3 regions of the Hydrogenophaga sp. ZJX-1 genome follow, and region 1 is predicted to be linked to each of the others. Evidence: predicted binding sites of a transcription regulator. Region 1 holds the regulator's gene; each other region holds the start of a gene.
What was found. The regulator FNR, encoded in region 1, switches genes on or off when oxygen is low (the NO sensors DNR and NnrR bind a similar motif). The targets are predictions, from matches to a motif close to TTGATNNNNATCAA.
Positions count from the first base shown of each region.

Region 2: a site for FNR is predicted at 2,805-2,818, ahead of ACN5W5_RS14260 (FeoA family protein). Genes of this name have one in related genera too.
Region 3: a site for FNR is predicted at 4,371-4,384, ahead of clpB (ATP-dependent chaperone ClpB). Genes of this name have one in related genera too.

Region 1 covers NZ_JBMBRA010000001.1:682,034-689,282, reverse strand. Annotated here, with positions in the region: gene ACN5W5_RS03395 (DMT family transporter) at 1-488, shown strand, start outside; gene ACN5W5_RS03390 (sulfite exporter TauE/SafE family protein) at 505-1,164, opposite strand; gene hemN (oxygen-independent coproporphyrinogen III oxidase) at 1,323-2,702, opposite strand; gene fnr (fumarate/nitrate reduction transcriptional regulator Fnr) at 2,882-3,601, shown strand; gene ACN5W5_RS03375 (hypothetical protein) at 3,682-3,975, opposite strand; gene ACN5W5_RS03370 (nitrogen fixation protein FixH) at 4,068-4,370, opposite strand; gene ccoG (cytochrome c oxidase accessory protein CcoG) at 4,410-5,882, opposite strand; gene ccoP (cytochrome-c oxidase, cbb3-type subunit III) at 5,955-6,863, opposite strand; gene ACN5W5_RS03355 (cbb3-type cytochrome oxidase subunit 3) at 6,890-7,027, opposite strand; gene ccoO (cytochrome-c oxidase, cbb3-type subunit II) at 7,044-7,249, opposite strand, start outside.
Region 2 covers NZ_JBMBRA010000004.1:491,586-498,834, reverse strand. Annotated here, with positions in the region: gene kynA (tryptophan 2,3-dioxygenase) at 1-643, opposite strand, end outside; gene kynU (kynureninase) at 657-1,931, opposite strand; gene ACN5W5_RS14265 (cyclase family protein) at 1,954-2,664, opposite strand; gene ACN5W5_RS14260 (FeoA family protein) at 2,879-3,205, shown strand; gene feoB (ferrous iron transporter B) at 3,267-5,135, shown strand; gene ACN5W5_RS14250 (class I SAM-dependent methyltransferase) at 5,319-6,308, opposite strand; gene ACN5W5_RS14245 (YkgJ family cysteine cluster protein) at 6,311-6,631, opposite strand; gene argF (ornithine carbamoyltransferase) at 6,722-7,249, opposite strand, start outside.
Region 3 covers NZ_JBMBRA010000006.1:330,895-338,143, forward strand. Annotated here, with positions in the region: gene ACN5W5_RS18500 (DUF1631 family protein) at 1-1,540, opposite strand, end outside; gene clpB (ATP-dependent chaperone ClpB) at 1,655-4,270, opposite strand; gene ACN5W5_RS18510 (GNAT family N-acetyltransferase) at 4,425-5,177, opposite strand; gene moaE (molybdopterin synthase catalytic subunit MoaE) at 5,192-5,665, opposite strand; gene moaD (molybdopterin converting factor subunit 1) at 5,668-5,919, opposite strand; gene glp (gephyrin-like molybdotransferase Glp) at 5,931-7,211, opposite strand; gene mobB (molybdopterin-guanine dinucleotide biosynthesis protein B) at 7,247-7,249, opposite strand, start outside.

The DNA of each region.
Region 1 (7,249 bases):
TCGCCGCTACGCCCGAATCCTCCTTCATGGGCCTAGGCTACGCCGTGTGGGGCAACCTGCTCGTGTTTGCCGCGGTCGTGTGCGAAGCGTCCTACGTCGTGATCGGCAAAAAGCTGACCGAAGGCCTTGGGCCCAAACGGATCTCGGCCATCATCAACCTCTGGGGTTTTGCGCTGGTCACGCCGTTTGGCTTGTGGACCGCTTGGCACTTCGACTTCGCCGTGGTCAGTGGTGACATCTGGGCTCTGCTGTTTTTCTATGCATTGGCGGCCAGCGTGTGGACCGTCTGGCTGTGGATGACAGGACTGAAGACTGTTCCGGCCTCGCGTGCGGGTGTTTTCACTGTCATGCTTCCGGTAAGCGCTGCGACCATTGGCGTGCTGTTCATGGACGAACGGTTGACGCCCATGCAGATGCTGGCGTTCGGTATCGCGCTCCTGGGACTGGTACTGGCCACCCTGCCCGCTCGCCAATCGGCCAAGGGCTGAACTGTTCAGCCGGCAATCACAGGCAAAACAGGCCCGTGGGGTTGGTCAGCCCCATCCAGAGCGCCCAACCCGACGTCAGCGCCAGTGCCAAGCCGGCCAACCGGATGGCCCAGGCGCCCGACTGACCGCCCCGCAGGCGCAGCAACAACCAGGGTGCGGCGGTCAAGGAAATGGACGTGCCCAAAGAAAACAGAGCCATGATGGCGGCTCCTTCGAACACGTTCGCAGAGAGCGACGCCACCAGCAAGGCGGAATACAGCAACCCGCACGGCATGAACGCCCAGCCGACCCCCAACACAATGGGGGCGCGAGGTCCCAAGCGGGTCAGCACCGGCCGCGCCTTGCGCCACAACGATTGGCCCAAGTTGTCAATCCAGGCGGGTTGGCGCGCTTGCCAGATCAGTGCCAGGCCCAGGAGAAATGCCGCAGCGTGGAACATGGTCCAGACCGGCCGAATCGCTATGGTGTTGGTCCCCAGCACCGCAAGCCCCTGGACGGACCCCGCCGCAAAAGCGCCGAACAGCGAATACCCGAACATACGACTGAACTGGAACGTCCACAGCGCCCGGGTGCTGCGCTCGCCTGCCGCGCGGCTGATGCCAGCACAGGCTGCGCCGCACATGGCGACACAGTGGGGTCCACCCACGATACCCATGAACAGGGCCGTGATCGCCATGGAAGCTTGCATGAAGGAACTTTAACAGCGCGTGGGTGATAGAAGGCGGAGGCTAGTTCTAACCCGCCCCTATTGGTAGTGAGTATTGATCCCACTCGCACCCGCTCATGGACACCCCACGCGAACAAAGACCCGCCACTGGTCCAAAAGCTGACCGTTCAGATGATCTTTGAAAACCGGGCACGGTCCTGATCAACCTGCAGATTTTTATCAAACACCATGGCAATGGCACGGACCAAGTACCAACCGGTCGGCGTGACCTGAACACCGCTGTCATCCAGGGTGACCAAGCCGTGTTCGGCCAGTCCGGCCAGCACTTCGAGCTCGCGCGCGAAGTAGCTCTTGAAGTCGATCAGGTGACCCAGTTCGATCGATTCGTACTGCAGTTGCCCTTGGCACATGATGGACATGATGACGGCACGGCGCAGCAGGTCATCCCGCGTGAGCACCAGACCCCGCACGATGGGCAGCTTGCCCTGATCCAAAGCGTCGTAATAATCCTCCAGCGTCTTGGCATTCTGGCTGTAGGTGGCTCCGATGCGCCCAATGGCGGAAACCCCCAAGGCGATCAGATCGCAGTCGGGCTGCGTGCTGTAGCCCTGGAAGTTGCGGTGCAGGCGGCCCTGGCGCTTGGCCACTGCGAGTGCATCTGTGGGCAAGGCGAAATGGTCCATGCCCACATACACATACCCAGCATCGCTCATGGCATCCAGTGATGCAGACAACATCGACAACTTGTCACCGGGGCTGGGCAACTCTGCCGAAATGATGCGACGCTGCGGCTTGAAACGGGAGGGCAGGTGCGCGTAGGCGTACAACGCAATGCGGTCGGGACGCAACTGGTTCACCTGAGCGAGCGTGCGAGCGAACGACTCGGGCGTCTGCAGCGGTAGACCGTAGATCAGGTCCACGTTGACCGACTCAAAACCGATCTTGCGGGCGGTTTCCACCAGCGCGAACACCTGATCGGCAGGTTGCACGCGATGCACCGCCTTCTGAACAGCGGGGTCGAAATCCTGGACACCAAAGCTGAGGCGGTTGAAGCCCAGTCTCGCCAGCGTCTGAAGCCGCTGGTCGGTCACGGTCCGGGGGTCCACCTCGATCGAATATTCTCCACCCGGCACCAACGTGAAGTTGCGCCGGATCATCGTCATGAGATCCTCAAGCTCTGGATCGGACAAAAAGGTGGGTGTGCCACCACCCAGATGCAGCTGGGACACGCTGTGCCCCTTGCCAAAATGCTGGACCTGCAACTCCACTTCACGCGACAGGTACCGCAGGTATTCAGCCGCCCGTTCGTGGTGCTTGGTGATGACCTTGTTGCAGGCGCAGTAGTAACAGACCGACTCGCAGAACGGAATGTGAATGTAGATGCTGAGCGGCAGTGCCAGCGAGCCGGCCCTGCGCTGCTCCAGCGCTTGTATATAGTCACCCTCGGTATAGGCTTCGACAAAGCGGTCAGCCGTCGGGTACGAGGTGTACCGCGGACCGGGAACATCGAATCGCTTGAGCAATTCATCGGAAATGGCGTGACTCACAGACTGTTCTCCAATACTGAACCTTGAATGTGCACCACGCTCGCATGTCCTCCCTTGATCTTGATCAATCGTGCGCGCATTCGCAAATTTTCGCTCCGGTGAGGGGCGTGGCACACAGGCATTTCCTCGACACAAGTCCCAGCTATGCGTTAAGCTCACCACCGATTTCCGGATAATTTATGGACGCACAAAGCATCAAAGTCGCCTGTTCAAGTTGCAACCTGCGGGAATTGTGTCTTCCCATGGGTCTCAACCCCGACGAGATGGACAAGCTCGACAACGTCATCTCGGCCCGACGACGCATCAAGCGCGGATCGGCACTTTTCAATACGGGCGACAGATTCACCTCGCTGTACGCCGTGCGTTCCGGGTTCTTCAAGACCTGCGTCACCACGGCCGATGGCCGGGATCAAGTGACCGGCTTCCAGATGACTGGTGAGATCATCGGCTTGGATGGCATCGTGAGTGATCGTCATTCCTGTGATGCCATCGCACTGGAAGATGCTGAAGTCTGTGTGATGCCGTTCGATCAGGTCGAGGAACTCTCCAGGGAGTTCACCACCCTGCAGCACCATGTGCACAAGATCATGAGCCGCGAAATCGTGCGAGACCACAGCGTCATGTTGCTGCTGGGAAGCATGCGAGCGGAAGAACGCCTCGCGGCTTTCCTGCTGAACCTTGTGCAGCGCCTGCACGCCCGCGGTTTTTCCCAGTCCGAACTGATTCTTCGGATGACCCGCGAAGAAATTGGCAGCTATCTCGGCATGAAGCTGGAGACGGTGAGCCGCACATTTTCCAAGTTCGTGGAAGAAGGCATCATCGAAGTCAAACAGCGCTACGTCCACATCAAGAGCACCGAGGGTCTCCGGTTGATTGTGAACCCGCCGACCTGCCCCTGAACCCAGTTCACTCAAGACAAAAGCCCCAACGAATGACACCTCGTTGGGGCTTTCTGTTTTGAAGTGACCGCTGAGGGTGTTCAGCCGCAAGATCCGTTCTTGGCGCAATCCTGGGGCCGCTGATCCGGTGGGACCGGACACCGGTTGACCTCAAATGGCGACATGGACAGCAGGGTGGTGAGCGCGCTCGACACCATCGCCACCAGCCAGAAAGTGAAAAACGCCAAGGTATAGACCGCTGGGCGAGACAACTCCAACGGCGCGCCAAACCAGTGGAGATCGCTGGGATCGATCATGGCAAATACGATCATTTCCAGCACCGCGGCGACCAGAAAGGCTGGCCACGCTATCCACATCCATCTTTGAGCGGTCATTCCTGTTTCTCCTCGTGTGTTGTTGTGATCGATTTCAGGCATCAAAACCGGTGCAAAGGTGCCATCTCAGCCACAGGACGGCACACGTCTCGCTATTCCTTCGAGGGCGGGACGACTGGAGACGCCGCGTGGTTACGTGCTTGGTGGGCCGGTTGAAGCTTGATCAGTGCCTCGGCCCGCGCCTGTCCATCCAACAACTGGGCCGCCTTCAGGTCCCGCTCAAAGTCGGCCTTGTTCAGAACAGGGTCAGCGCCCTCCACGGCTATGACGGCCGTGATGATGGCCGCGACCACCACCACCAATGGCCCACCCACCACCAGCCACATGTGCGGAACGCGCCACCAGGGAATGGGCGGGTGTTCACTGGAAGACTTTTTGAGTGTTGCGGTGTTCATAGGTATCTCTGAGTCGGGTTGACTGCTGACAAGCGGTGCTCAACGTGGCACCAGGAAGGCTGCCTTTTCAGTGACAGATACACCATCATTCTCGGCAGCCTTGATTTCGAAATGGATGGGGTGCGACCCGGTGTCTGCAGCACCCGGGGGAAGCTGCACCCGGATGACCGCAGAGCGCACTTCCGTCGGCAAGACCTCAATCTCCGACTCCGAGGCAATGGTGATACCAGGCAACCCAGAAACGCTGATCACATATCGTTGCGTGCTCTCGGTTGCATTCATCACCTGCAAACGGAAGACATTTTCGATGCGGCCCTGTTCAACCATGCGTGCCAGCGCGCCGCGGTCCCGGATCACGTCCACCTTGAGCGGTTTACGAAGGAACAGGCTGATCATGACGGCGAGCGTGATCGCCAACAGAATGCCGGTATAAACCAGCACCCGCGGGCGCATGGCCCGACGGATCATCTGCTGGGTATTCCAGCCTTGCGCGATGCCGTTCTGGGTTGAGTACTTGACCAGTCCACGCGGATAGCCAACCTTGTCCATCACTTCGTCGCACACATCGATACAGGCACCGCAACCGATGCACTCGTACTGAAGGCCATTGCGGATATCGATACCTGTCGGACATACCTGTACGCACAACGTGCAGTCTACACAGGATCCCAGACCGAGCGCCTTGGGGTCGGCTTTCTTCGAGCGAGGACCACGCGGTTCCCCACGCTTTTCGTCGTAGGTCACGATCATCGTGTCCTTGTCGAACATCGCACTCTGGAAGCGTGCGTAAGGACACATGTACTTGCAGACCTGCTCACGCATGAAGCCGGCGTTGCCATAAGTGGCAAAACCGTAGAAGAATATCCAGAAGGTCTGCCACGGGCCCAGCGATGCAGCCAGCGAGACCGCGGCCAGCTCCCTAATCGGCGTGAAGTAACCCACAAAGGTAAAACCGGTCCACAGCGAGAACAGTATCCAGAGCGCGTGCTTCGACCACTTCTTGCCGAACTTGCCGGCTGAAAACGCCGAATCATCCAGGCGCATGCGAGCCGAGCGATCGCCCTCGACTTTTTTCTCGATCCAGAGAAATATTTCTGTGTAGACCGTCTGCGGGCAGGCATAACCACACCACAAACGTCCGGCGACAGCCGTAAACAGGAACAACGCCAAGGCGGCAATGACCAGGAGACCCGTCAGATAGATGAAGTCCTGCGGATACAACACCAGACCAAAAATGTAAAAGCGGCGCGCCTCAAGATCGAAGAGCACCGCCTGTCGAGCATTCCACTCGAGCCAGGGCAAACCGTAAAAAACGATCTGTGTGATCCAGACCGTGATCCAGCGCCACTGAGAAAACAGACCCGAGACAGATCGCGGGTATATCTTCTTTCGCGAGGCGTAGAGCGAAACCATGACCTCATCGTCTGCAGGAACCCCTTTGGGCGGCGGGTCCGGGACGATGGGAATGACGGTGGTCGGATTGGCGCTGGTGGCTGGCTTGGCGGAACTCACGAAGAACCCGAGGTTGGAAAATGGAAAAGAGTCGCAGCGGTCGACTCGACCACTGCGACTCTCTTTAAACGATCAATTGGCCGCTTTATTGGACAAGCCCCAGACATAAGAGGCCAGCACATTGATCTGTGCTTCGTTCAACAAGGCCGACTGCCCAGGCATCTGGTTGTTGAAACCATTGTTCACAGCACGCACGATGGCCTCTTCGCCCCAGCCGTGAAGCCAGATACCGTCGGTCAAGTTGGCTGCACCCACCGCAGCCATGCCCTTGCCGTCCATGCCATGGCATGCCGCACAAGCAGCGAACTTCTCTTTGCCCTGAGTGGCCCGCACGGAGTCGTGAGGGCTGCCAGACAGGCTCAGCACATAGTTCGCCACGTTGCGCACGTCTTCGGCGGTACCCACCGCAGCTGCCATCGGGGGCATGACACCGATGCGGCCCTGCGTGATGGTTGTCTTGATGGTCGCAGGATCGCCTCCGCCCAACCAGTCCTTGTCGGTCAGGTTGGGGAAGCCTTTGGCACCACGGGCATCAGAACCATGGCACTGGGCGCAGTAATTCATGAACAGACGCTCACCGATCGCCATGGCTTCGGAGTCACCGGCCATCTGCTCGGGTGTCATGCCGCTGAATTTGGCGTAAATGGGGGCAATGGCGGCCTCCACCTTGGCAACTTCAGCGGTGTGCTGACCCTGCGAACTCCAGCCCAGCGCCCCCTGGAACTTGCCGAACATGGGATACAACGCACCGTAAGCCAGCGCGAAGATGACCGTGATGATGAACAGATACACCCACCAACGGGGCAGCGGGTTGTTCATCTCCGCCAGATCACCATCCCAGACGTGACCGGTGGTGTTGTCGGTATGGGTATTCGCCTTCGTGGTGCCGCTGATCCAGAGCAGGATCAGGCATGCGAGGATGCTGACCAGCGTGAGTCCACCCACGTAGAGGTGCCAGAAATCACTTGTAAAGTCGCTCATGATGTTTCTCTTGTTGGTGCCGCGGTTTAGTCGTCAGTGAAGGGCAGTTGCGCTGCCTCCTCAAAGCCGGCCTGGTTGCGTTTGGACCAGGCCCAGACCACGATGCCCACGAAGGTCAGCAGGCTGACCACCGTGACGGCGCTGCGGAGATCGTTGATGTCCATGGCGAGGCCTCCGTGTTTATTGGTTGGTGCCAGTCGCCGCAGCGGGAGCTGGTGCAGCAGCCGGATCGACTGGCGCTGAAGGTGCAGCTGCCTCGGTCGCAGGAGCGGCATCGACGGCAGCTGGAGCGACCGCTGCAGCCGGGCGGCTGGCGCTGCGAGCGGTGCCCAGCACCTGCAAGTAGGCAATGACTGCGTCCATCTGGGTCTTGCCCTTCACCGCAT
Region 2 (7,249 bases), on a different contig from region 1:
CCTGCAGCCAGGCCTGTTCCACCGCCTCGCTGGACTCATAAGGCTTCGTCCAGTCGCGCTGCGTATGGCTCGCCGGCACGGCGATGCCGCGACGCGCGAGCAGGCGCAGGGCCTCGTCGTACAGCGATGGGGCCTCAAAGGCGGTCTGCACCATCGCCAGCCGCTCGGGACTGTGCGCATGGGGTTTGAGCATGGCGGCGTTCTTGTTACCGAGCGCGAATTCGATGCAGCGGTACTGGAAGCTCTGGAAGCCGCTGGAGTTGGCGAGGTAGGGCCGGATGGCGCTGTATTCGGGCGGTGTCATGGTGGCCAGCACATCCCAGGCGTGCACCAGCTGCTCCATGATCTTGCTCACGCGCGCGAGCTGTTTGAAGGCGGCGTTGAGTTCGTCCTCGGCGATGTTCTTCACCGCGGCGTTCAGCTCGTGCAGCATGAGCTTCATCCAGAGTTCGCTGGTCTGGTGCTGCACGATGAACAGCAGTTCGTCGTGTGCGGGCGAGAGCGGCTTCTGCGCGTTCAGGATGGCGTCAAGCTGCAGGTAGTCGCCGTAACTCATGTCACGACTGAAGTCGAGCTGGGCTTTTTCTTCGGCGACGATGGCTTCGGTGCGGGACGCGGGGGTTTCGTGGTGTGGACAGGCCATGGGGTGCTCCGGTTCAGGTGACGGCGTGTTTGCGGTTGAATTCGGGGCGCTGCCATTCGCCTGTTTCGAGCACCTGTTTCAGGTGCTCAACCGCGTTCCACACATCCACAAAGCCGATGTAGAGCGGGGTGAAGCCGAAGCGCAGGATGTCCTTGTGGCGACCACCATCGCCGGCGCGGTAGTCACCCACCACCCCGCGCGCGATCAGGGCCTGCACGATGGCGTAGGCGCCCTCGTCTCGGGTGAGGCAAACCTGCGAACCGCGCCGCACGTGGTCCCGCGGTGTGGCCAGACCCAGGCCGTGCCCGGCGCAGCGTTCTTCGACCAGCGTGATGAACAGGTCGGTCAGCGCCAGCGACTTGGTGCGCAGCGCGGCCATGCCACCGTGGGCCTCGGCGGCCAGCAGCGTGTCCACGCCGCATTCCAGTGCGGCCAGGCTGATCATGGGTTGTGTGCCGCACTGGTAGCGCGTGATGCCGGGGGCCGGCCGGTAGTCGGGTGTGAATTCGAACGGCGTGGCGTGGCCCCACCAGCCGGCCAGCGGCTGCCAGAAACGGTCGGCGTGTTGCGGGTTGACCCACACGAAGGCGGGCGCACCGGGGCCACCGTTCAGGTATTTGTAGCCGCAGCCGACCGCGTAGTCGGCGCCAGCGCCCGTCAGATCCACTGGCACGGCGCCTGCGCTGTGCGCGAGATCCCACACCATGAGCGCGCCCGCAGCGTGGGCCGCGGCGGTCACAGTGGGCATGTCGTGCATGGCGCCGGTGCGGTAATTCACGTGGGTCAGCATCAAGACCGCAACCTGCTCGTTCAGCGAGTCCGCGATCTCCTCGGGCTCCACCAGCAGCAGTTCGTAGCCGCGTTCCTTGCACAGCGCCTCGGCGATGTAGAGGTCGGTCGGAAAGTTGCTGCGCTCGCTCACGATGCGTTTGCGCTGCGGCGCGTCGGCGGCGGCCAGGTGCAGCGCGGCGGAGAGCACCTTGAACAGGTTGACCGAGGTGCTGTCGGTGGCCACCACGGTGCCCGGTGCGGCGCCGATCAACCGCGCGATCTTGTCGCCCACTTTCTGCGGCATGGCGAACCAGCCGTTCTTGTTCCAGCTCTGGATCAGGTCGGTGCCCCACTCGCGGGTCACGACGTCGGCCACACGGGCCGGGGCGGCGGCGGGCATCACGCCGAGCGAGTTGCCGTCGAGGTAGATGGTGGCCTCGGGGAGGGTGAAGAGCTTGCGCAGGTCCCGCAGCGGGTCTTGCGCGTCGAGGGCGATGCAGTGTTGTTGGGTGGTCATGGGTGTTGTCTCCTTCGGGAAATCACAGTTCGCGCAAGACAGCTCGCACCGGGCTGGCGTCAGCTGTGGTCAGTTTCAGGGGCAGGGCGATGAGCTCGTAGTCGCCTTCGGGCACGTCGTCGAGCAGCAGGTTTTCCAGCACGCGCAGGCCGCGGCGGCGGATCACCTGGTGGCTCTCCAGCGTCTTGCTGTCGGCGGGGTCGATGCTGGCGCTGTCGATGCCGATGAGCTTCACGCCGCGGTCGGCCAGCAGTGCAACCGTTTCCGGAGCAAAAGCCGGCAGCGCGTTGTCAAAGCGGTCTTGCGGCATGTGTTCGTAGACCCGCACCAGCACGCGAGGTGGCAGGGTCCTGAGCCCCCATGCTCCGCCGTTTCGCGGGTCGCTGTCCCCCTCGGGGGCTGGTCCGCCTTGGGCGTGACCCGGCGGCAAACCGTCGAGCGCGTGAGCCAGGTGTTCCGGCCGAACCAGCGGGCCGCAACCGATGGCGTGGATCACGCGGCACGGACCGAGAAAGGCGTCGAGCTCGACCGCACCGATGGCGGCGCCCGCGGGGTCGTAGTGCAGCGGCGCGTCGGCGTGTGCCCCCACGTGGGGCGAGAGCGTGATGGCGCTCACGTTGACCGGGCAGCCCGGTTCGATGCTCGCCACCCACTGCTGGGCATAGGCCGTATCACCCGGGAAAACCGGCGTGCTGGCGTTGACGGGGGGGGAAATGTCCCAGAGCTTTTTCATGGTCCGGCGAAGGTAGCACCGGTGAAAAAACCATGGTGTCGGTTATTTCCAACGGAAGATAATCATTTTAGGTCTAAACAAAATATTGGATTCACACCACCCGACGGATGCCCTGTGCCGTTCCGGATTTTTGTGAAAGTTTGATTTAAAGCAAATGAGAACCAATCTCGTTTGTTTACGCTCTGCCCACTTCTGTTCATTCATGGATGTGACCGTGTCCCTCTCCACACCCCAAGCGGTTTCCTGGCCTTTGCACGTTGACGATGATCTGGCGCCTGCCGATCGGGTGAGTGCCTTGCACCAGGGGCCGCTGCACACGCCGGGCGTGTTGCAGGCCTTCGCTCCGGCGCGTGACGACGACAGCCGCAAGACCTTGCGCCGGATGGCCGAAATCGGGTTCCTGCCCGGCGAGTCGGTGCGGGTGGTGTCGCGGGGCTGGTTGCGCGGCGGGCCGATCGCGGTGCGCGTGGGGCAGTCCACCTTCGCCTTGCGCGCCCACGAAGCGGCGTTGCTGCAGGTGCGCTGGGCCTTGAAGGTATGAGCGCCGCGCCGGGCCGCCCCAAGCCAGCTCGCACCGCAGTGCGAAGCACGGAGGCTTCCCAATGACCACAGGGGCGCCCCGGCTGGCCCTGCTCGGCAACCCGAACTGCGGAAAGACCGCGCTGTTCAACCTGCTCACCGGCCACCGGCAGAAGGTGGCCAACTATGCGGGCGTGACGGTCGAGCGCAAGCAGGGCTGGCTGACCACGCCGCAGGGCCGGCGCGCGCAACTGCTGGACCTGCCCGGCACCTACAGCCTGGACCCGCTGAGCCAGGACGAGCGGGTCACGCGCGACGTGGTGCAGGGGCGGCTGGCCGGCGAGGCCCGGCCCGACCTGCTGGTCTGCGTGGTCGATGTCACGCACCTGCAGCTCAACCTGCGGCTGGTGCTCGAAGCCCAGGCGCTGGGACTGCCGATGGTGCTGGTGCTCAACATGGCCGACGTGGCACAGGCGCAGGGGATGCGCATCGACACCGTGGCGTTGGCCGCAGAACTCGGCATGCCGGTGGTGTCCGCGGTGAGCGTGCAAAAAGACGGTGCGAAAGCGTTGCTGGCGCAACTGGACGTCTTGTTCACCCAGGGCCTTCCTGCGCCGCTGCCTGCCGCAGCCAATGCCGGCGTGGTGGACCCGGTGGCGCTCAACCAGCGGGTGCGGGAGGTGCTGGCGCTGACCCTGCAGGCACCTGCGAAGCGCTGGGGCCTGAGCGATCGCATCGACCGTTTTGCGCTGCATCCGCTGTGGGGCATGGTGCTGCTGGCGTTGATGCTGCTGTTCATGTTCCAGGCGGTGTTCGCCTGGGCGGCCTGGCCGATGGACGCGATCGAAGCGGGCATCGGTTTCGTGGGCGAGCAGGTGGCCACCCGCATGGGCGACGGCCCGCTGCGCAGCCTGCTGGTCGACGGGGTGATCGCGGGCGTGGGCGGAGTGCTGGTGTTCCTGCCGCAGATCCTGATCCTGTTCTTTTTCATCTTCCTGCTGGAGGACTCGGGGTACCTGCCGCGCGCGGCGTTTCTCATGGACCGCTGGATGGGGCTGGTGGGCCTCTCGGGCCGGTCCTTCATCCCGCTGCTGTCCAGCTTTGCCTGCGCCGTACCCGGCATCATGGCCACGCGCACCATCACCCACTGGCGCGACCGCTGGCTGACCATCCTGGTGGCGCCGCTGATGACCTGCTCGGCGCGGCTGCCGGTGTACGCCTTGTTGATCGGCGCCTTCATCCCGCAGCGCACGGTGGGAAGGGTGTTCAACCTGCAGGGACTGGTGCTGTTTGCGCTGTACGCCATGGGCATCGCCAGCGCGATGCTGGTGGCGTATGTGGTTTCGCGCCACAGTGGCAAGTGTCAGCCCACCCCGCTGCTGATGGAGCTGCCGGCCTACCGCTGGCCGAGCGCGCGCAACATCGCGCGCGGTCTGTGGGAACGGGGGGTGATCTTTGTGCGTCGGGTCGGCGGCATCATCCTGGCGCTCATGGTGCTGCTGTGGTTTCTCTCCAGCTACCCGGCGGCCCCCGAAGGCTTTGCCGGGTCGGCCGTGGCGCACAGCTTTGCCGGCCGTCTCGGTGGTGTGCTGGAGCCCTTGTTCGCGCCATTGGGCTTTGACTGGCGCATCGTGGTGGCGTTGATTCCGGCGATGGCGGCGCGCGAGGTGGTGGTGGCGGCCCTGGGCACGGTTTACGCGTTGTCCGCGCAGGGTGAGCAGGTGCACGAGGCGCTGGGCGCGTTGATCGCCGAACAATGGACCCTGCCCACCGCGCTGGCCTTGCTGGTGTGGTTTGTCTATGCGCCGCAGTGCGTGGCCACGCTGGCGGCCGTGCGGCGCGAAACCGGTCACTGGCGCCACGCCCTGGGCATGGCGGCCTACCTGTTTGCGCTGGCCTATCTGATGGCCTGGATCACCTACCGGGTCGCCGGGGCATGGGGCGCCACATGAGCCCCCGCCCGGCCGTTCCGACGGGGGCTCGCACCCCAGTGCGAAGCATGGAGGTCACCCAGTGAGCGTTCAAGGCTTCATCGTTGGCGTGTGTGTGCTGGTGGCACTGGGGTACGTGCTGCGGCCGAGCCTGCGGCGCTGGCTGCAGCCGGGTCGGCGGGCCAGCGGGAACACCGGGGGCGGTCAGCCTCCGGGTGCTTGCGGTGCCTGCTCGGCCTGTTCGGGTTGCCCCAAACCCAGGGCCTGAGCAGGCTGTGCGTCCAGCCCGGACGCCCGGTAACGCAGCACCTTGAGGGCGCGCTCGGGCGACGCGTCGGCGAAGCTGGCCGGGTTGGGCAGGCGTTCCACAAACACCAGTTCGGGTGCCTCGTCGCGCATCTGGTCTTGCAGAAACGCGGTGTCCAGCTCGGGCGCGTTGAGACACAGCAGCACCTCGCCGTCGGGCCGCAGCAGGTCCGGCAGGCGGCGCATGAGGCGGGCGTAGTCTTTGGTGGCGACGAAGCTGCCTTTCTGGTAGCTCGGCGGGTCCACGACGATGAGGTGGTAGGGGCCCGATCGTGTGAGCTTGCCCCAGGTCTTGAAGATGTCGTGGGCCAGGAAGCTGGCGCCGGCCTGCAGTCCGTTGAGCGCGTGGTTCTGTTGCCCGATGGCGATGGCGCCCGCGCTCATGTCCACGTTGACCACCTGCTTCGCGCCGCCCTGCAGCGCCGCCACCGAGAAAGCGCAGGTGTAGGCAAAGAGGTTGAGCACCTTGGCGCCCGCGGCGTGCTCACGCACCCACTGGCGCCCTTCGGCCATGTCGAGGAACAGACCGTGGTTTTGCCCTTTGAGCACGTGCACCAGGTAGCGCGCACCGCGTTCGCTCACCACGTGGGGCTCGGGCACGCTGCCGGCCATCAACCGGGTTTCGCTGCGACCTTCGTGCCGGCTCTGGAACACCCAGTTCAGCGGTTCACCGGGTGCGATCTGCCCGTGGCGCGCGGTGAGCGCGGCCGACACCGTGGCCAGTTCGTCGTCGCTGGCTTCGCCAAACCGGGTCAGCACCCACACCGGTGGGTACGCATCCAGCGTCCAGGCTTCACAACCCGGGTGCAGGCCGCCCCGGCCGTGGAAGAGGCGCTGGGCGTCGGTGGGCATGGCCATCGTGGCGATGGTGTCGAGCAGGGCTTGCATGTTCAGTGTTCCGGCGAGTCACCCAGCGGCGGCAGGCCGTGGCGGCGGCGCGCCTGGCCACAGGCGTCGCTGCCTTCTTCGAACTCGCGGCAGGGGTTGGGCCGCCACTCGTAGATGCCGCAGGTGGCTTTTTCGCCGATGCGGCCCGACAGCGCGGCGCAACGGGGTTGCCCGTGGTCGGTGCCGCGCATGCGGCTGATGGTGTCGGTGACCGAGACGGTGAGCCCGTCGGGCACGCTGCCCCCTGCGGCCTGCGTTTCGCAGACCGAGAAATCCACGCGAAAGCTCGCGCAACAGGCGCCGCAGCTGGTGCAGGCACTCACTGGACGATCCTCCGTGCCGCGCGCTGCGGGGCTGAGCGCCTTCGGAGCGGCCGGGTGCTGCTCATGGCCGCGCCGCACTGGTCCGGCGCATCAGGCCAGGCGCCCCAGCAGCAGGTATTCCATGAGTGCCTTCTGCACGTGCATGCGGTTTTCCGCCTCGTCCCAGACGACCGATTGCGGGCCGTCGATGACTTCGGCGCTCACCTCTTCGCCGCGGTGCGCGGGCAGGCAGTGCATGAAGAGCGCGTCGGGTTTGGCCACGGCCATCATGGCTTCGTCCACGCACCACTGCGCGAACGCGGCACGGCGCACCTCGTTCTCGGCCTCGTAGCCCATGCTGGTCCAGACGTCGGTGGTCACCAGGTCGGCGCCTTTGCAGGCTTCCTTCGGGTCCTTGAACACCTTGTAGCAGGCCGGGTTGGAGACGCCGGCGAGCTTCGGGTCGACTTCGTAGCCACTGGGCGTGCTCACGTGCACGGTGAAGCCCAGCAGTTCGGCCGCCTGCAGCCAGGTGTTGGCCATGTTGTTGCCGTCACCGACCCAGGCCACGACCTTGCCCTTGATGGCTTCGAGCGGGTTGCCGCTGGCGGCCGGTCGGTACTCGACCATCGTGAACAG
Region 3 (7,249 bases), on a different contig from region 1:
ACGCCACCTGGTCCGCCAGCTCCTGGCGTGCTTCGGCGAAATGCAGGGCCTGCAGGTGCTGCGCCTGCGCCTCCGCCTCGGCCTGGTCGGCACTTGCCCAGTCTTCCCGCAGGTGTTCCAGCGCCACCGCAAAGGGTTCGGGCGTCGCGCCGGGCAAGGCGTTGAGGGCATTGACGGCCTCGCGCACCGGCGCATGGAACTGCTCGAACTCGCCCGAGAATTCGTCGTTGAAGCGGAAGCTGCGCTGCGCGACCTGTTCGACCAGCAGGCGGGCCGGGTGCTGGTCTTTGGCGAAGAACCGGGGGTCGTCCATCGCCAGCCGCAGCAGGGCCGGCTCCAGCGCCACCACCGCCTCGCGCACCGGCGCCAGCAGCAGCGGATCGCGCGCCACCTGGTTGACCAGCTTGCGAACCAGGTCCAGGCCCACCGCCTGCGACACGCGCTCGGCTTGCTGCTTGAGGTCGAGCAACACCCGCGTGCGCTCGTGCGGGGCGGCGTAGGCGCCCCAGTGGTCCGTTCCCAGCTGCGAACCGATGCTGACCGCTCGCGCAGGCCGGTCAACGACCGGCAGGCCGCGGAACTGCACACGCTCGCGATCGACCACCACCTCGTCCAGCAGGGGCAGATCGGCCTCGGCCTGGGCGATCCGCTGCTCGCGCAACAACTGGTCGTAATAACCCGAATCGAGCGCCTGCTCGAACCGGTCACCCTGGTCGGCCAGGAAATCGTGGAACACCTGATGGTCCACCCGTGCCTGCGTGCCAGCCAGGGCCGTCATGGGCGGCAGCGCCTCATACCGATCGCCGCGCCCGGTCACAGCGGGTTCAAAAGACTGCGCGTCGCGGGTCCATGGATCGCGCCGCGCTGAGGCCGGGCCCGAGCCCGCTTGCGGATCCTCCACCAGGCGGATGCGATAGCCCGCTTCCTGCACATTGGCCTGCTGCAGCCGCAGCGCCAGTTGCTCGTAGAGCTGGCACAGCCCGCGGCCGAGCGGGCTGGCCAGGTGCTGCAACCACAGGGACCGGATCTCGGGCTCGCGCTCGAACTCGGCAATGAGGTCGCGTAGCACCCGCACGAACACCGAGGGACGCAGCGGGTTCTTCTCCACCTGCACCGTCTCGAAGCCGATGAGCGAACTCATGCGCGCATCCAGCGCCGTCAGGGCCTGCTCGACCACCGGCATCAGGTCCTGCAGCAGGCGGGCCGACTCCAGGGATTCGGACACCGACAGGTCGTCCACCAGCGCCAGCAACGACGAGTCGGACAGCAGAGCCAGCGACGACGTTCGCCCGCCCTCGCCCCCTCCCCGCTCAAAGGCCTCGCGCAAGCGCACCGGGTAGGTATCGATCAGCGCGCCTTTGCGTTGTGTCAATCCCCAGCAGGCCTGGGCCAGGCGCTGGCGCTCGGCCACCGCGCTGGACTTCGTTTCAGCCGCCTGCAACGAAGCCACCGCCGACTCGACGCAACGGCCCAGCAAAGGCTTCGCCTGGCGGGCGACCTCATCAAAACATTGATCGAGCAACTGTGACGAATTCGGCATATATCCCAGGATTTATACCGTCCGCCTCTTGTTCGAATGCAAGGCAATGGCAACAACCTGTTACCAGTGCGACCGTCTATCCCCCGATAACGACCGTCCGACGGTTCTCCTTCATCAGGCCATTTCGATGGGTTCGCCGAACTCGAACACGCCCGGGTAACGCACCGGATCCACACCGACCGGAATCACCGATTTCGGCGGGTACTTGCCTTCGAGCAACAGCTTGGAGAGCGGGTTCTCGATGCGCTGCTGGATCGCGCGCTTGAGCGGCCGGGCACCGAACACCGGGTCGAAACCGACCTTGGCCAGCTCGGCCAACGCGGCGGGTGCCACCTCCAGCCGCAGATCCATCTTCTGCAGGCGGGCCTGCAAAGCCTTGAGCTGGATGCCGGCGATGGACGCGATGTGCTCTGCGTCGAGCGCGTGGAACACCACCGTCTCGTCGATGCGGTTCAGGAACTCGGGCCGGAAGTTGTCCTTGAGCTCGCCCCAGACGGCTTCCTTGATGTCGTCGTAGGGCTGGCCCACCATGGCCTGGATCAGGTGCGAGCCGATGTTGCTCGTCATCACGATCACGGTGTTCTTGAAGTCCACGGTGCGGCCCTGGCCATCGGTCAGGCGGCCGTCGTCCAGCACCTGCAGCAGCACGTTGAACACGTCCGGGTGCGCCTTCTCCACCTCGTCAAGCAGCAGCACGCTGTAGGGCTTGCGGCGCACGGCTTCGGTGAGGTAGCCACCTTCTTCGTAACCCACGTAGCCGGGCGGCGCACCGATCAGGCGGGCCACGGAATGCTTCTCCATGAACTCGCTCATGTCGATGCGGATCAGGTGGTCTTCACTGTCGAACAGGAAGCCGGCCAGGGCCTTGCACAGCTCGGTCTTGCCCACGCCGGTGGGGCCGAGGAACAGGAAGGAACCGGTGGGGCGGTTCGGGTCGGACAGACCCGAGCGCGAGCGGCGGATGGCATTGGCCACGGCGGAGATCGCTTCGTCCTGCCCCACCACGCGGGTGTGCAGCTTGTCTTCCATCACCAGCAGTTTGTCGCGCTCGCCCTGCATCAGCTTGGCGACCGGGATGCCGGTGGCACGCGCCACCACCTCGGCGATCTCTTCGGCGCCGACCTGGGTACGCAGCAGCTGCGGGCCCACACCCGCGCCGCCCTTGGCCTTGCCGGACTCTTTTTCCTGCGCTTCCGTGAGCTGCTTTTCCAACTCGGGCAGCTTGCCGTACTGCAGCTCGGCCACCTTGGCCAGGTCGCCCTTGCGGGTCAGGCTTTCGATCTGCTGGCGCAACTGGTCGATTTCTTCGCGCACCTGGGCACTGCCCTGGGCCGTGGCCTTTTCGGACTTCCAGATTTCGTCGAGGTCGGCGATCTCTTTCTGCAGCCGGGTGATCTCTTCTTCAATCAGGGTCAGCCGCTTTTGCGAGGCTTCGTCCTTTTCTTTCTTGACGGCTTCGCGCTCGATCTGCAGCTGGATCAGCCGGCGGTCGAGCTTGTCCATCACCTCGGGCTTGGAGTCGAGTTCGATCTTGATCTTGGCCGCCGCCTCGTCGATCAGGTCGATCGCCTTGTCGGGCAGGAAACGGTCGGTGATGTAGCGGTGGCTGAGCTCGGCCGCAGCCACGATGGCCGGGTCGGTGATGTCCACGCCGTGGTGCACCTGGTAGCGTTCCTTCAGGCCGCGCAGGATGGCGATGGTCGCCTCCACCGTCGGCTCGCCCACCAGAATTTTCTGGAAGCGGCGCTCCAGCGCGGCGTCTTTCTCGATGTACTTGCGGTATTCGTCCAGCGTGGTCGCGCCCACGCAGTGCAACTCGCCGCGCGCCAGAGCGGGCTTGAGCATGTTGCCCGCGTCCATAGCGCCTTCGGCCTTGCCCGCCCCCACCATGGTGTGCAGTTCGTCGATGAAAACGATGGTCTGGCCTTCGTCCTTGGCCAGTTCGTTGAGCACCGTCTTCAGGCGCTCTTCAAATTCGCCGCGGAACTTGGCGCCAGCCAGCAGCGCGGCCATGTCGAGCGACAGCACACGCTTGCCCTTGAGCGAATCGGGCACTTCGCCGGCGACGATGCGCTGGGCCAGGCCTTCGACGATCGCGGTCTTGCCCACGCCGGGTTCGCCGATCAGCACCGGGTTGTTCTTGGTGCGGCGCTGCAGCACCTGGATGGCGCGGCGGATCTCGTCGTCGCGACCGATCACCGGATCGAGCTTGCCCAGGCGGGCGCGCTCGGTCAGGTCCATGGTGTATTTCTTCAGCGCTTCCCGCTGGCCCTCGGCCTCGGGGTTGTCCATCTTCTGGCCGCCGCGCACCGCCGTGATCGCGCTTTCCAGGCTCTTGCGGGTCAGGCCATTTTCGTTCGCGATGCGGCCGAGATCGCCCTTGCTGTCGGCCACGGCGAGCAGGAACAGCTCGCCGGCAATGAACTCGTCACCGCGCTTGATGGCTTCCCTTTCGGTGGCCTGCAGCAGCTTGGCCAGATCGGATCCGACCTGCACCTGCTCCTGGCCCTGCACTTCGGGCAGGCGCTTCACAGCCGCCTCGGCGGCCTTGGCCAGGCCCTGGACGTTCACGCCCGCGCGCTGCAGCAGCGACTGCGGGCCGTCGGCCTGGCGCAGCATGGCCAGCAGCAGGTGGGCCGGGTCGATGTAGGCGTTGTCGTTGCCGAGCGCCAGGGTCTGGGCTTCGCTCAGGGCTTCCTGGAACTTGGTGGTGAGTTTGTCGAGTCGCATGAAAGAGCTCTCCGGAAAATTTGATTACCCGGCATTTGGAGCGATTCCCCGGGTTTTCAAGGTGATCATTCCAGCTTGCACCCGCGTGCACCACATCGTCTTGACGCAGATCAGCCGATCCCCGCCCTCTGGGGGCCGTCTGGACCGGCGCCGCTCAGCGGCGCCAGTAGGCGTAGGTCCAGGCGGTGTTCAGACCCAGCCGGCGGTACAGCGCGAGTGCCGGCCCGTTGTCCGAGACGACCTGGAGAAACACCCGGTGAATCCCGCGGCGCAAGGCCTCTTCGGCCATGGCCTGCAACACCCGCCCGGCCAGGCCCCGGCCCCGGTGCGAGGCGACGGTGCGCATGCCGTGCACGCTGAGCCAGCCGTGCCCATAGGCCGCGGCGCCACAGGCCACCGTCTGCCCGTCTTCGCGCAGGCTGGCAAACAGCGTCCCGGTGGCCCGGCTCAGCGAGCGGGCACGGCTCGCACCATCCACCGGGTCCAGGCCTTCGCCCAGGAACATCGCCATCCAGGCGGCGTCGGGCGTGTCCGCAAGGTCCGCCACCGGCCCGGTCTGCGCCATCCGCAGGTCCTGTACACGGCCACACTGCGTCAGCGTCGGCTGGGCGCGCGCGAAGCCCCGCGCTTGCAGCCCCCGGTACAGGGCTTCGAAGGCCGGTCCATCGGGCAGGCGGAAGGCCGGCACGAAACCCTGGTCGGCGTAGCGTTCGAGGATGTCGTCGAGCACCGCCGGGTCGGCCGCGGCATGGCTCAGAGGGACAGCACTGCGGGCACGGCCCACGGTGCCGCTGTCCATGGGCAGCAACCAGCCGGGCAGCGACTCCACGCGCTCGGGCGACACGGCATCGAGCGTGGCGCGCTCGATGGCCTCGATATCGGCGTCGGAAAGGATCGTGGGCGCCATGTCAGCAGGGGCGGTCAGGCGTTCTGACTCTGGATGCCCCACTTGGCCAGCGCCGCGTCGTCGCTGACCCGCGCATCCACCCAGCGTGCACCCTCCGGCGTCTGTTCTTTCTTCCAGAACGGCGCCTGGGTCTTGAGGTAGTCCATCAGGAACTCGCAGGCCTGGAAGCTCTCGCCCCGGTGCGCGGAGGTCACGGCGACCAGCACGATCTGGTCCAGCGGCTGCAGCAGGCCGACGCGGTGAATCACGCGCGCGGCGTAGATGTCGAAGCGTTTGAACGCCTCGTCGATCATGGCTTCTATGCTCTTCTCGGTCATGCCCGGGTAGTGCTCCAGCTCCATGGTGCTGATGCTCTGGCCATCGTTGCGGTCACGGACCGTGCCAACGAAGGTGCAGATGGCACCCACGCGCTTGTCCTGCTCGCGCAGCCGGGCGACCTCGGTGCTGAGGTCGAAGTCCTGGGTCTGGATGCTGACGCGGGCGTTCATGCTCAGCCTCCGGTCACGGGCGGGAAAAAGGCCACTTCCGCGCCTTCGCTGAGCGCGGCGGCTTCGTCGGTCATGGTCTGGTTGAGCGACACACGCACCGCCCGGCCACGCGCCAGCGCCTCGGCGTAGGCACCACCTCGCGCAATCAGCTCGTCGCGCAGGACAGCCAGCGTGCCGGCCGCCGTGTCCAGCGACTCGCTGCCGGTGCCGACAGCTTCGCGAATGGAGGCGAAATAGCGCAGTTGAATCTTCACGGGATAGGCTTTCAGAGCAGCAGGTCGGCAAAAGACAGATAGGACACCAGATCGCCCCGGGCGATGGTGCTGCCCGCGGGGTTGTCGACCAGACCATCGCCCCAGACAGCGGACGTCAACACGCCCGAGCTCTGGTTGGGAAACAGGTCCAGGCCGCCGTCGGCGTTGCGGCGCACGCGCAGGAACTCGCGGCGCCTATCGGCACGTGTCAGGTCGAAGTGGGCGGGCAACTTCACTGGCTGCAAGCCAGGCACTTCGGCTCCCTGCAGCCGCAGCAGGAAGGGCCGCACCAGCAGCAGGAAGGTGACGAAACTGGACACCGGGTTGCCCGGCAGGCCAATAAAGTGGCAGGGCTGCGCCGCGTCGGCCCCGGCCCCCGCATCACGCCGCACCGTGCCATACGCGAAAGGTTTGCCCGGCTTCATGGCGATCTGCCACAGGTCAAGGCTGCCCAGCTGCTGAACGGACGGCTTGATGTGGTCTTCTTCGCCCACCGAGACGCCGCCGCTGGTGAGGATCAGGTCGTGGTGGTCGGCCGCGGTCTTGAGCGCGGCCAGTGTCAGGTCGCGCTTGTCCGGCACGATGCCCAGGTCGCTCACTTCGCAGCCCAGGCGCTGCAGCAGCGTGCGCAGGAAAAAGCGGTTGGAGTTGTAGATCGCCCCGGGCTTCATGTCCTGGGGAGCCACCTCGCCCGGCATCACGAGTTCGTCGCCGGTGGAAAACAGGGCCACGCGCGGACGCACCATCACCGGCAGCTGGGCGCAGCCGATGCTGGCCGCCAGCCCCAGACTGGCCGGGGAAAGCCGCGTACCGCGCGGCAAGACCACCGCCCCACGCGTCACGTCTTCGCCGGCGCGACGCACCCACTGGCCAGAGGTCGGCACGGCGTCGATGTGCACCGCATGCAGATCGCCCCCGACCTCGCGGGTGTCCTCCTGCATCACCACCGCGTCGGCTCCCGAGGGCATGGGCGCACCCGTGAAGATGCGCGCGCACGTGCCGGGGTGCAGCAGCTCGGCCGCATGACCGGCCGCGATGCGCTGCGACACCGTCAGCACCACGCCTTTTTCGGTCACGTCGGCCGTGTTGACGGCATATCCGTCCATGGACGAGTTGTCCTGCGGCGGCACCTGCAGTCCGGAGATCAGATCGCTGGCCAGCACGCGGCCATCGGCCTCGAACGCGGCCACCGTCTCGATCCGGGACAACGGAACGACCCGCTCGAGCAAGTCGGTCAACGCAGCGTCCAGCGCCATCAAGGGAGCCCGTGCGGGCGGTACAGAAGCGTTCATGGCGTCAGGGTCGGTGGATGGGCATGTCCGCCGGGTCA